DNA from 4 places in the Paenibacillus sp. RC334 genome. Region 4 is predicted to be linked to each of the others. Evidence: predicted binding sites of a transcription regulator. Region 4 holds the regulator's gene; each other region holds the start of a gene.
The links. The regulator LexA, encoded in region 4, represses DNA repair genes until DNA is damaged. The targets are predictions, from matches to a motif close to CGAACATATGTTCG.

Region 1 (3,178 bases), 650 kb from region 4:
CAAGCATGACCAAGCTGTTTTTTAGGAAAACGAAAATTTTTATAGAACTTCACAAGCTTTAAAAGTGTGACGTCGATATTAAGGCGGGCAGTAGCGGAGCGGTTCATTTGAATCTGGAGAAGCGGTAGCGTTCGCCTTTGCAGGGGGATTCTTACCATTAAAATTATTTGTAAAATCCAAGAATCCCATTGCAACAGCGATCGTAAGATCAAATGAATCGCGGAGCCGCGCCCCATCGAACCCCACACTTTTAACACTTTGATTAATCCAAGAATGGGAGTGAAGGACTTTGCCTTCAGTAATATTGGAACGCAGCCGCAAAAAAAGGCTGGAACACGCGCACCCCTGGGTGTTTAAAAATGAAATAGCCAAGGTGGAGGGTGAGCCGGAGGCGGGTGATCTGGTCAGTATCGTAAACCATCAGGGCCGTTATTTGGCAACGGGTTACTATAATCCGGCCTCGCAAATTACGGTGCGTGTGATGTCCTACGAGCCGCTGGAAGCGATGGATCAAAGCTTTTTTGCCAAACGGTTCCGCGATTGTCTGGAGCACCGTGAACGTTTTGTGACCGGGGGAGACGCGTATCGGCTGGTATACGGCGAGGCTGATTTTTTACCCGGGCTGATTGTAGACCGTTTTGGCGACGTGTTAGTCGTACAATTATTAACGCTCGGTATGGATCGCCGCAGGGAAGAAATCAGGGATGCACTTGTTGAAGTGATTGGCCCTGTTGGTATATATGAGCGCAGCGATGTATCCATCCGCGAGCTGGAAGGACTGGAACAGACCAAAGGGCCTTTATATGGCGACTGCCCACGTCATGTCGTGGTAACGGAAAATGGTTTGCGTATCAAGGTCGATATTGTAGAGGGCCAGAAGACAGGCTATTTCTTTGACCAGCGTGAGAATCGTGCGGCGATTGCTCCACTGATGACGGGCTGGGGAGGACGCAGCGGAATTACGCTACAGGAAGTAGCAGAACAGGGTGACGCTGGCACAGCGGTCATGAAGCCTGTGAACAGAAGCGGCAAGGTTGTGGAGTTCCCATTCTGGGATGGTGCAACCGTGCTGGAGTGCTTTTCACATACGGGAAGCTTTACGCTCAATGCCTGCAAATACGGTGCTAAAAAAGTAACCTGTCTTGATATTTCCGAGCACGCAATTGAAAGCGCACGGGATAATGTCAAGCTGAACGGTTTTGAGGAACGCGTCGAGTTTGTCGTGGACGATGCTTTCCAATATTTGCGCAATCAGGTTAAAGGCTTAGAGGAACGCACCGCGCGGGCCGGGGGAAAGGGGGATACTTCCAAGCCGCTCACAGCAGGGGGCGGACGTACCTTTGATGTAGTTATTCTTGATCCGCCGGCCTTTGCCAAAACAAAGAATGCGGTCAAAGGAGCTACGCGGGGATATAAGGATATTAATCTGCACGGGATGAAGCTGGTCAATGAGGGCGGCTATTTAGTGACTGCGAGTTGCTCATTCCATATGCGGCCGGAGCTGTTTCTGGACACGATTAAGGAAGCGGCGGCAGATGCCGGAAAAATCCTCCGTCTGGTGGATTGGAGAGCGGCTGGCAAGGATCATCCCCAAATTCTGGGTGTGGAGGAAGGCCATTATTTGAAATTCGCTATTTTTGAGGTGCGTAGCCGGACACAACTGTAGAATTCATACACAGTTAACCGCCTTTTGGGATAGCGGAATAAGTAGATTAGGCTCGTTTTATCAATAAATCAGTCCTGTAGAGAAGGCATGCACCAAGCCAACCTGCGGGACTGTTTGTTTTTTGAGGGAGGATAAAATGCTACAAGATGGCAAACGTACGTTCTTTTCTCCCTTGCCTCATATGCTATACTGTTTAATAGATTGTTGTTCGTCGGAAAGGAGGCCGCATCATGTCGGTCCGTTTGTTAATTGGCCGCTCAGGCAGTGGGAAAAGCACGTTAATACGTCGTGAAATGACGGCTATGCTACGCAAGAAACCGCTAGGTAAGCCTATGCTGTTGCTTGTGCCGGAGCAATCGTCATTTGCTTCCGAGCATGCGCTGCTTACAGAAGCCGGAAACGGTATTCAGGGGACGGTGCGCGCACAGGTCATGGGATTTCATCGTCTTGCCTATTTGGTCATGCAGGAAACCGAGGGTTCGGCGCTGGTACCTGTGACGGAGGAAGGCAAGAAGATGCTTTTATATAAAATTATTCGTCGTCGCAAAGATGAACTGAGTTTATTTAAGGATTCGGGAGACCAACTGGGCTTTGTGGATCGGTTAAATACGCTGTTTACAGAGCTGAAGCAGTACGGGAATGATACTCGGTCTGTACCGGAGCAACTGGAGCGAATGAATGCTGCGGGGGAATCCACTCCGATTTTACGCGGCAAGCTCAAGGACATCAGTTTGATTTATGAGGATTTTGAAAGAGAGCTGACGCTTAAATATATTGACGGCGAGGATACGCTGCGTATGCTGGCGGAGCAGATTGCTGAGTCGTCCATTGTACGTGGAGCGGATATTTGGATGGATGGCTACCGCAGGTTTACGCCGCATGAATACAAGGTGGTGGAGCAGCTCATGCTGCACGCTTCTTCGTTGACGGTCGCACTGACCTGCAATCGTAGCTACGAGAGTGGACAGCTTCCGCATGAGCTGGATTTGTTTCATCCTTCGGCGGCTACCTATGTAAAGCTTAAAGGGATGGCGGACGAGCTGATGATGGAGACGCAGACACAATTGCTGCGCCCTGATCCGCTTCCGAGATTTAAGGACCGCCCGGCGTTGGCGTATCTGGAGGCAGAGTTTGAACGACGTGCGGGATATCGGAACCAGGAACGACCCATGCCGCAGCAACAGATGCGGGAGCAATGGAAAGATAAGCAGCCAGAAGAAATCAAACTGTATGCCGCAGCGAACCGACGTGTCGAGCTGGAGGGCGCAGTGCGCGAAATGCGCCGCCTGGCCCGAGATGAGGGGGCACGTTATCGGGAAATGGCTCTGTTTGTACGCCAGATTGAGGATTATGAGCCGTGGGTGGAGCCGATATTTAAGCAATATGAGGTTCCGGTGTTTCTGGATCAGCGCAGAAGCGTATTGCATCATCCCTTGGTGGAAATGATTCGGGCTTCGCTGGATATCGTCCAGCGGCGTTGGCGGTACGAGGATGTATTTCGTGCGGTCAAAA
Region 2 (3,178 bases), 1.9 Mb from region 4:
ATTCCTCGCTCTGCTTGATGTCCTTGAACTCGCAAGTTTTACCCTGGAAAACAATATCCCCTTCGTAGGTTCCATGCGGATATACACCACTCAGTACCTTCATCAGCGTCGATTTGCCCGCACCGTTCTCACCACACAGGGAATGGATCTCGCCTTCCTTGACCTTGAGGTTTACATTTTCCAACGCCTTCACGCCGGGAAAGGTCTTGGTAATTCCCTTCATTTCCAAAATGATTCCAGTCATGGGATACACTCCTTTCGGTTTGAATAGCCTGCTCTTATTTCAGTCCGATTTGCTCCTTGGTGTAATAATGGCTGCCAACAATATCCTTCTCGACATTCGTCCGATCTACCGAGATCGGATCAAGCAAATAAGCAGGAACTACCTTTATTCCGTTGTTATATGATTTGGCATCATTCACTTCCGCTTGCTTGCCCTGTAAAATGCTGTTGGCCATCACTACCGTTTGCTCAGCCAGCTTGCGGGTATCCTTGAACACGGTTTGCGTCTGCTCCCCGGCCACAATCGACTTGATCGAAGCCAACTCCGCATCCTGCCCCGTAATGATCGGCAACGGCTTGTTCGCTGATCCGTAGCCAACCCCTTTAAGGGATGAAATAATACCGATGCTAATCCCATCATACGGGGATAACACCGCGTCCAGATTCTCCCCCGAATAGTAGGCGCTCAGCAGATTATCCATTCGCGACTGGGCCAAAGCTCCATCCCACCGCAGCGTAGCGATCTGCGCCATCGTCATTTGCTTGCTGCGCACAACGAGTTTTCCGGAATCGATGTATGGCTTGAGGACGGACATCGCGCCGTTAAAGAAGAAATACGCGTTGTTGTCATCCGGCGAACCGCCGAACAGCTCTACATTGAAGGGGCCTTTGCCTTCCTTGAGTCCCAGCTTCTTCTCAATATAGGACGCCTGTAGCACGCCCACCTGAAAATTGTCGAAGGTCGCATAATACGTCAGATACGGCGTGTTCCGAATCAGTCGGTCATAGGAAATGACCTGAATCCCCCGGTCATGTGCCTTCTGGATCACATCCGTCAGTGTGTTCCCATCCACGGAAGCAACCACCATGACATTCACGCCCTTGGTAATCATATTTTCAATTTGGGCAATCTGGTTTTCCACCACGTCCTCGGCATACTGTAAATCCGTTTTATAGCCTTGCTCCTGAAACAGCCGGACCATATTCTCCCCGTCTCCTACCCAACGCTCGGACGATTTGGTCGGCATGGAAATGCCCACATAGCCTTTTTCCTTGCTGCCTGTTCCACTCTCCGCCAAATTACAGGCTGAAAGCATCAAGGCCAAAACCAGAAGCCAGACGACAACAGCTCCTTTTTTCATATGAAGCTCCCCTTTCCTCATGTGATGCGGGTCATTTAGCACTGATTAGAGTAGAAATTAGATAGCGCTTACAATAGAGTGGCGATGAACGCCTCTCCTTTTTTTATGTGCAACCACATGGTATCATTCCAAGCCGGGAAAGGTCTTTGCTGGTTTTGAACTTTTTTTATAAAATTTTAACCTTTGTGCGGGGGGGGGGGGATTATTATTAAACTTCTGTATTTGACAGAATGTCAAGCCAAATGGGCTTTATTATAAAAACACAAAATTCTTAGTCAGAAGATATTGAACATTCGTTCGTATTAAAGTAAAATTAAATTTACATCGTCAAATATTACGTACGTAACCAAGGAGAATGCTAATGAACTTTAGTTATAGTTTCCCTGCCCTTAGAGGTTTTCAAGCTGGGAGAGAATTTTACACAGTAATGTGTCCTTTACGATTAATTCCTAAGATTTTTTTATTTGATGAGGAAGAAATCCCAGCCGAGCATCGCGCTCAACGTCTTATGAATAAATCAAGAATTCCAGATATAACTAATTATATTCTTGAAAATCCTACAGACTACATATTCTCTTCCTTAACTGCCTCCGTTGATGGCGAGATGATTTTCCAGGAAAATTCCAACGAATTTAAAGATATTGGATATCTTACTATATCACTCGATTCTAAGTTCTTAATTAATGACGGACAACATCGACGGGCAGCAATTGAGGATGCGTTGAAAATCGCACCTGAGCTGGGTGACGAGACAATTTCCGTTGTTTTCTTCCAAGATTTAGGTCTCATTCGCTCTCAGCAAATGTTTTCGGATTTAAATCGGCATGCAGTCAACACAACTTCATCCATCGGAATTTTATATGATCATCGTGATCAGCTATCACTTATTACTAAAAGTCTCATTGCTGACATCCCTTTACTTGAACGTTATACTGACCGTGAAAGAGTATCTTTGTCTAAAAATTCGCCTAAATTATTCGCCTTAAATCATATCTTTAATACAAACTGCCGCCTCTTAGGCAAAGGTAAGGGCCAGATGATCTCAGAACAAGAAAAAGAATTTGTGAATCATTTCTGGCTTGTTCTCTGCGAGTCTATTACAGAATGGGAAGATGTATTAAATAAGAAGGTAACCCCTAGAGATCTGAGATCCAACTCAGTTATTGCTCACGGTGTTTTTTTAGAAGCAGTGGGTATTGTCGGACATTATCTTTACTTCCATCATACAGACGAATGGCAAGGATTTATTAAAAAGCTTAAACATGTTGACTGGAATCGTGACAATAAAAAGGATTGGCTAGGTCGCGCTTATGGACAAACCGGACGCATCAACAAAACAAATGAAACCATTCAATTAACAGCGAATCTTATTAAATTGAAGATTGGACTCCCATTAACAGAACAAGAACAAAAAATTGAAAATAAAATAAAGGAGGTTTCTCCTCTTGGAACTTAATATATTCAATACAGGAAGTAAATTTATAGAAGCTAAGGAACTCGTTAAAGAAGTTTATTTAGCTGATGAACGGCCTTGGGTAGTTGGATTTAGTGGAGGTAAAGATTCTACTGCTGTTGTACAACTAGTATTTCAAGCATTGAGTGAGCTTGATACTTCCTCTTTGAGTAAAAAAGTGTACGTAATCTCTTCAGACACCCAAGTGGAAACCCCACTTATTATCAATAAAATTACTAGAACGTTAGGACGAATCCAAAGCAAAGCTTTGGAATTAGGATTGCCTATTGAAACCCAAAAGGTTCGTCCTAAAGTAGAACAAACTTTCTGGTCCTCTATTATTGGAAAAGGATATCCAACT
Region 3 (3,178 bases), 820 kb from region 4:
TACCCTGCCCCTGTTCCACCCTCGTAACCATCAATTCCTCATGATCAGGAAAAAGGGAAATTCCTTGCTGCTCATTTTCCTTCGAAGTGTGTTCACCTTCATCTTCCAATTGCAATGTGCTTCCCTCACTTTGATATTCACGAAAGCAAGCTGAAAACGCCCGCCACGCAAAAGTAAAATGTAGCCGACACGCAGGCCACATTCGATGCAAAAATACCCTGCACAACTGTGCAGGGCATCAGAATCATGCTATTCAAACGGCTGTGCCATAACCCCTGGCTCCAGTTCACGAACCAGGATTCACCAAGCTTTATTCAAGCTCCAGCAATTCCTGTTCTTCCTTGGCTTGCTGTGCCAACTCTTCTTCTGTCGGCGGAGCTACCGTCGTAATCAAATTGCTGGCCACCCGAATTTTTTGTTCGATCGTACTAGCAATGTTCGGATTTTCCTTCAAAAATTGCTTCGCATTTTCACGTCCCTGACCTAGTCGTTCACCTTCATAGGAATACCAGGCTCCGCTCTTATCGACAATGTCATACTCCGTACCAATGTCGATCAAACTGCCTTCCTTGGAGATGCCTTCGCCGTACATAATGTCCACTTCCGCCTGACGGAAAGGAGGTGCGACTTTGTTCTTCACCACTTTAATACGTGTGCGGTTACCTACAACGTCATTACCGCTTTTCAAGCTTTCAATGCGGCGGACATCCAAACGAACTGTAGAATAAAATTTCAGAGCACGTCCACCTGGTGTAGTTTCAGGGTTACCGAACATAACACCTATTTTTTCACGTAATTGGTTAATAAAGATAGCAATGGTATTCGACTTGTTAATAGCACCGGACAGCTTACGCAATGCCTGCGACATTAAACGGGCTTGAAGACCAACATGGGAATCCCCCATTTCACCTTCAATCTCCGCTTTTGGCACAAGTGCCGCTACAGAGTCAACAACAACAATGTCTACCGCTCCACTACGTACAAGCGCTTCGGCAATCTCAAGTGCTTGCTCTCCTGTATCTGGCTGCGATAGCAACAACTCATCAATATTGACACCCAGCTTGCTGGCATACGATGGATCAAGCGCATGCTCGGCGTCGATAAAAGCGGCTTGTCCGCCTGTTTTTTGTACCTCTGCTATAGCGTGAAGAGCTACTGTTGTTTTACCAGATGATTCTGGTCCATATACTTCAATAATTCGGCCTCTCGGGAAGCCGCCCGTTCCTAACGCAATATCCAAAGCAATCGAACCACTGGGAATCGTTTCCACTTGCATGTGGGTGGACTCACCCAACTTCATAATGGAACCTTTACCGAATTGCTTTTCTATTTGACGGAGCGCCATATCCAGCGCAGCACGACGATCTGACAATAAACTCACATCCTTCGTTGTTTGTACTTTAATAATACCTTGTTTTGACACGCTTGCCAAGCATTTTTTCGAACATACATTCGTTTTTTTTGTTTAGACAGTTCTCTTCTATACTTCCATCTGTCTCTTAAATCAAAAAAGAACCGCAGGCAAAAAGGCTTTTGCAACGGTTCTTCCGATAGTATGATTATATCATTAATCGTTTACCTAAAACAACTCTATGAAAACTCGCGTCGGATACAGATCATTAAGAGAGCTTCTCATTTTCCACCAGTCTGCGCCATAATCTGTACAGGATTGCTTTAACAGACCGCAGACGAATCGCTTCACGATTCCCGCTCAGCTTCAGCTCGTATACCTCAGTCTCCTTATCACGCTCAGCAATACCGATATAAACCAGACCAACCGGCTTCCGCTCAGAATATCCGGGTCCAGCTACACCTGTAACCGAGAGTCCGAAATCACTGTCCGTGACCATTCTCGCCTGCTCTGCAAGCACAAGGGCTACTTCCTCGCTTACTGCGCCGGGCGCATTGTCCCCCTCCAAATAATCATGAGGCACGTTGAGCAGCTTCTTCTTCATTTCATTGGAATAACACACGATACCGCCCTGAAACATAACTGAGCTGCCCGGAACGGAAGTGATGTGCTCCATCAGCATTCCACCTGTGCAGCTTTCTGCCGCGCTAACAGTCAGTCCGCGATTGGACATCAAATCCACAATAACCTTCTCCAGCGTGACGTCCTCGCTCGCATACATGTATTCCGAAAGACGCTGCTGAATTTCTGCTTCCGTAGCCCCCAGCTTGACCAGTGCCTCGCTCTCGCTGGCCGCCTTGGTGGATATACGGATTGTGACCTCTCCCTCCTTGGCATAAGGAGCAATGGTCGGGTCTGTCTGTGATTTTATCAGATCCAATAAGCGGGTTTCGAGAGCTGACTCGCCGATTCCTGCAAACTTTAGCATTTTCGAATAAATCGGCAGTTCCTCACCACTCAGTGCTTGCTGGAGCAACCAAGGTTTCGCCTGATTCTCAAACATCGGTTTGAGTTCCTTCGGCGGTCCAGGCAAAACTACATAATATTTACCATCCTGTGCAATCGCATCGCCCACAGCCAGACCTGTCTCATTTTCAAGAGGAGTAGCCCCTTCAATGGAAAGCGCCTGACGCCGATTATTTTCGGTCATTTCCACCCCGCGATTATGGAAAAACTGTTCCAGCTTATCCATAGCGAGACGGTCTATATGTAATTTACGCCCCAGCACAGCGGCGATTGCATCTTTCGTCAAATCATCCTGAGTCGGTCCCAGACCACCGGAGAACAAAATAATATCCGCACGCTTCTGAGCCAGACGTACCGCTTCCTGAAGTCGATCCATGTTATCGCCAACAACCGTCTGAAAATATACATCAATCCCAACCGTAGCCAACTCTTGTGACAAATATTGGGCATTTGTATTCACAATTTGTCCGAGCAATAATTCAGTTCCTACTGCGATGATTTCAGCTTTCATCGTTTCTGCCTCCTGTAGAGCGAATGTTGTGGGAATTATGCAAAGAAACAGCAATAAGCAAACTCCCTATCGCTGTTCCCATGAAACTTATCCTGTTAAACCTTGGAGGAGCGAAGTAAATGGCTGTTCTTTACAAAATAGTCAATTCCCGAGTAAATAGTAATAAACGCAGCCGCCCATATCGTTATTAAATCAAACGGAATACCCAGAAAGACAAACGGAAAATTATTAATGAGCAACGCTACAATGGCAACGATCTGGATGATGGTCTTTAATTTGCCCCAGTTGCT
Region 4 (3,178 bases):
CGATTTATTCAAATGCGCTGTGTTTTTGCGAACTTTTCTTTCAAATGACCGGGCCATCTCTCAATTCCCTTCCCAAATATATTGCTTAAAACAATTGCTACCAATCCTAATCTATATAGATACCAAAAATAGATACCTTAAAAAACGAAAAGCAAATTACGCGGGCTAAGCCGCTTTAGCGACATTAATGCGTCAGCCCACCATTTCCCTTCGACGTATCTTCGTCCACAATTTCAATCGTATCAAGTTGCTGCCGGAAATTACGGCGAATGTTATCCAAATAAATTTCCCGAAGATTGGCGCGCTCTGTTGTTTCCTCTTCCGTCAATCCTTCGGCTTTTGCTTTGCGAGCCAATTCATTGATGCGCTGTACCAAGCTGTCTATATCCAAATTCTGTCCCCTCCATATAAGCAAAGATATAATACACTTTGACATGTAGAAAAGAGCTTGTCAAGGTTCCCGTATCACGTTCCCTGACAGCTCTAATGTGACTGATCAGAAGTGCGGAAGCTTTAAAAGCTGGCCTGCCTGCACTCCTCGATCTTCCATTCCGTTAATCCGAACAATTCCTTCTATATATACCCGTGTATCCATTCGTTCCGGTTTATGAGTGGAGGCAATCCGCCACAATGTATCCCCAGGTTGCACAATAAGTTTGGTCACCTCTTCATTCGAAACCGAAGGAGCCGCGAATACCGTCAGTACACCTGCACCCGCAATCCAGGCAACGATAACCAGAATAAGAAGTTTGGGCAGGAGACTGTTGGAAATGGTCCGTACAAGCTGCGCCCTTCTCTCATTCCGGACATTTTGAATCTTTTCTAAATTCATTGGAAAAATACTTTGATATGTGCTATATTTCATCATTTGTCGCGTCCTCCAAACGTTTGTTCCTATGTTTTTTCACAATATAACACGAACATTTGTTTTGTTCAATAGAAAAGAGAACAAAAGTTCGTGATTATTTTTTAGGATTATTTAGAACTTACGTTTGTACGAACGGAGGTTCTATGCTATAATTTTCCCAAACGTTACTAAATGGGGTTGATACGGTATGTCTAAGATTTCAAGCCGCCAGCAGGCCATTCTTGAATTTATCCGCAATGAAGTGCGTCTAAAGGGTTATCCCCCTTCTGTACGCGAAATAGGTGAGGCTGTCGGATTGGCCTCCAGTTCTACGGTTCACGGTCATTTGGATCGTCTGGAGAAAAAGGGACTGATTCGTCGTGATCCAACGAAACCGCGGGCCATCGAGTTACTCGGCCAAGACGAATCGGATAACAGCAACTTGATTAATTACTCAATTAGTCGTGTTCCGGTCGTCGGCAAAGTTACAGCTGGTCTGCCTATTACAGCAACAGAAAATATTGAAGATTACTTTCCTCTTCCCCAACATTTTGTTGGTGAGGATAAAATATTCATGTTATCTGTTGTAGGAGAAAGCATGATTGAAGCTGGTATTGCCAACGGAGATTATGTCATCGTACGTCAACAGCAGACAGCCGATAACGGCGATATTGTCGTGGCCATGACAGACGAGGACGAGGCTACTGTTAAAACTTTTTACAAGGAAAAAGATCATATTCGACTTCAACCGGAAAATCCGGCCTTTGAACCGCTTCGTCTGACGCACGTCAGTATTTTGGGCAAGGTTGTAGGACTCTTCCGGGACTTCCACTGATTTTTCATTTTTCAGCCCCGTTATTCTTCCCGCTACAACAAAACCGGCTGCCCATGGCAAGCCGGTTTTGTGTTGATTTTATGTACACAAAATGTTCCTCACAGCTATTCTTTTTCCTTTGATAGCCCATAGATTAAACGGTTTATACCTGCAATTACTGTTCTGTATATTGGTGGATCAAAAGAATTATATCATTATTTTAGATAAATATGGTATATTATCTGAACAACTGAATAATCGTATTCTTAACCAGGAAGCGTATTACGAGAAAAAACTTAAAACCCTTTATAATAAGTAATATTTCTTTTACCAGCTTCTTATCTTCATTCTTTACTATTCTACTTATGCTAATCTGCTGTAACTTTCTCCTACAACGTAAAGTGGGAAAGGATACGGCAGGTAAGCATAAGTTTTTTTACGTTCCGTATCTCCATACTTTATTAGTTTCTGAATATTAGGATCATAGGTGATAGCTTCTTTTTGCTTTTAATAGATTTATGCTGATACATTGCTAGCGCTACTGACATATGAATAAAGTAGACCTTAGCAAAGGAGATAAGAAGATGATCAAAAATCGAGTCAAAACGTATAAGCACCGTATCGGCAAGAACAAATTTCTGGTCGTAAAAGTCTTTCAGGCCGCAGCCGCCGAAACAAGAAGCGGTAACGCACTAGCCACCAATGCATTGAACATCAAAATTTCCAAACGTAACCGTAAGCATAAACACTTCTAAAATTCATCCGTACCTTCATTTCTTGTGAAGGGAGGTGATATCATGTGTAAAAGACATTTCAAACGTCACGTGAGAAGAAGAGGATTATCGATCCGTTCAAATCAGAGAGCGATTGCACGTGCTAGAGGTAACGCACTGGCTGTTAATCTGTTTAGTGTAAATGATAGACAACGCAGACGTTAATGATTGTTTTTAAGCGAAAAGCGGGAAGGATTTCTTCCCGCTTTTTTGTGCCGCATTATAGTGTAAAACGGATATTGAACCAATATTAAGGGGCCCTTTAGCAGTCGGTAGGACTTTATCATTTTCAACAGAATTTTAACATTTGAAGTAAGTGAATACTGATAAAAATTTCGTATTCTCTTCATCTAAATCCCAGTCCTGAGAAAATTCAAAAAAATGCTTTTTCATGTCTATTCTCCCCTGTGAACTATTGTGTCTTTATCTTTACTGTATGATCATTTATCCTATGTACTCTGAACGAAATGCTTTTCCTCGTTTCATAAACATAAGGAGCGAAAATGTTAACTCAACACAACCCATTACCTTCTCCCATTCTTTTTCCCTTGATTATGAAATTCGAAACTCTTACCTATATCAATTCCTAAAATTAGGGACATATGAACAAAAATCAGGGTGCTGAATGTCTCTTATGATTCGACAATATAAGCCGAGTATTTTTGACAAAAAAAGAGCCGCTATCTAGTAGCAACTCCAGTGAAGATTATGTTCGAATTAATGAAACCCATTTCCTCTATAACC

Region 1: a site for LexA is predicted at 1,817-1,830, ahead of addB (helicase-exonuclease AddAB subunit AddB). Genes of this name have one in related genera too.
Region 2: a site for LexA is predicted at 1,651-1,664, ahead of dndB (DNA sulfur modification protein DndB). Genes of this name have one in related genera too.
Region 3: a site for LexA is predicted at 1,442-1,455, ahead of recA (recombinase RecA). Genes of this name have one in related genera too.

What each region holds. Positions count from the first base shown of each region.
Region 1 covers NZ_CP125370.1:3,719,210-3,722,387, reverse strand. The annotation lists gene QMK20_RS17090 (class I SAM-dependent rRNA methyltransferase) at 290-1,666, shown strand; gene addB (helicase-exonuclease AddAB subunit AddB) at 1,897-3,178, shown strand, end outside.
Region 2 covers NZ_CP125370.1:1,142,369-1,145,546, reverse strand. The annotation lists gene mmsA (multiple monosaccharide ABC transporter ATP-binding protein) at 1-244, opposite strand, end outside; gene chvE (multiple monosaccharide ABC transporter substrate-binding protein) at 279-1,364, opposite strand; gene dndB (DNA sulfur modification protein DndB) at 1,726-2,820, shown strand; gene dndC (DNA phosphorothioation system sulfurtransferase DndC) at 2,810-3,178, shown strand, end outside.
Region 3 covers NZ_CP125370.1:2,247,012-2,250,189, reverse strand. The annotation lists gene QMK20_RS10645 (regulatory protein RecX) at 1-115, opposite strand, end outside; gene recA (recombinase RecA) at 311-1,372, opposite strand; gene QMK20_RS10635 (competence/damage-inducible protein A) at 1,620-2,888, opposite strand; gene pgsA (CDP-diacylglycerol--glycerol-3-phosphate 3-phosphatidyltransferase) at 2,984-3,178, opposite strand, start outside.
Region 4 covers NZ_CP125370.1:3,069,803-3,072,980, forward strand. The annotation lists gene QMK20_RS14000 (hypothetical protein) at 1-57, opposite strand, end outside; gene QMK20_RS14005 (DUF896 domain-containing protein) at 185-391, opposite strand; gene QMK20_RS14010 (LysM peptidoglycan-binding domain-containing protein) at 497-865, opposite strand; gene lexA (transcriptional repressor LexA) at 1,056-1,682, shown strand; gene QMK20_RS14020 (hypothetical protein) at 2,246-2,416, shown strand; gene QMK20_RS14025 (hypothetical protein) at 2,459-2,599, shown strand; gene QMK20_RS14030 (LytTR family transcriptional regulator DNA-binding domain-containing protein) at 3,115-3,178, opposite strand, start outside.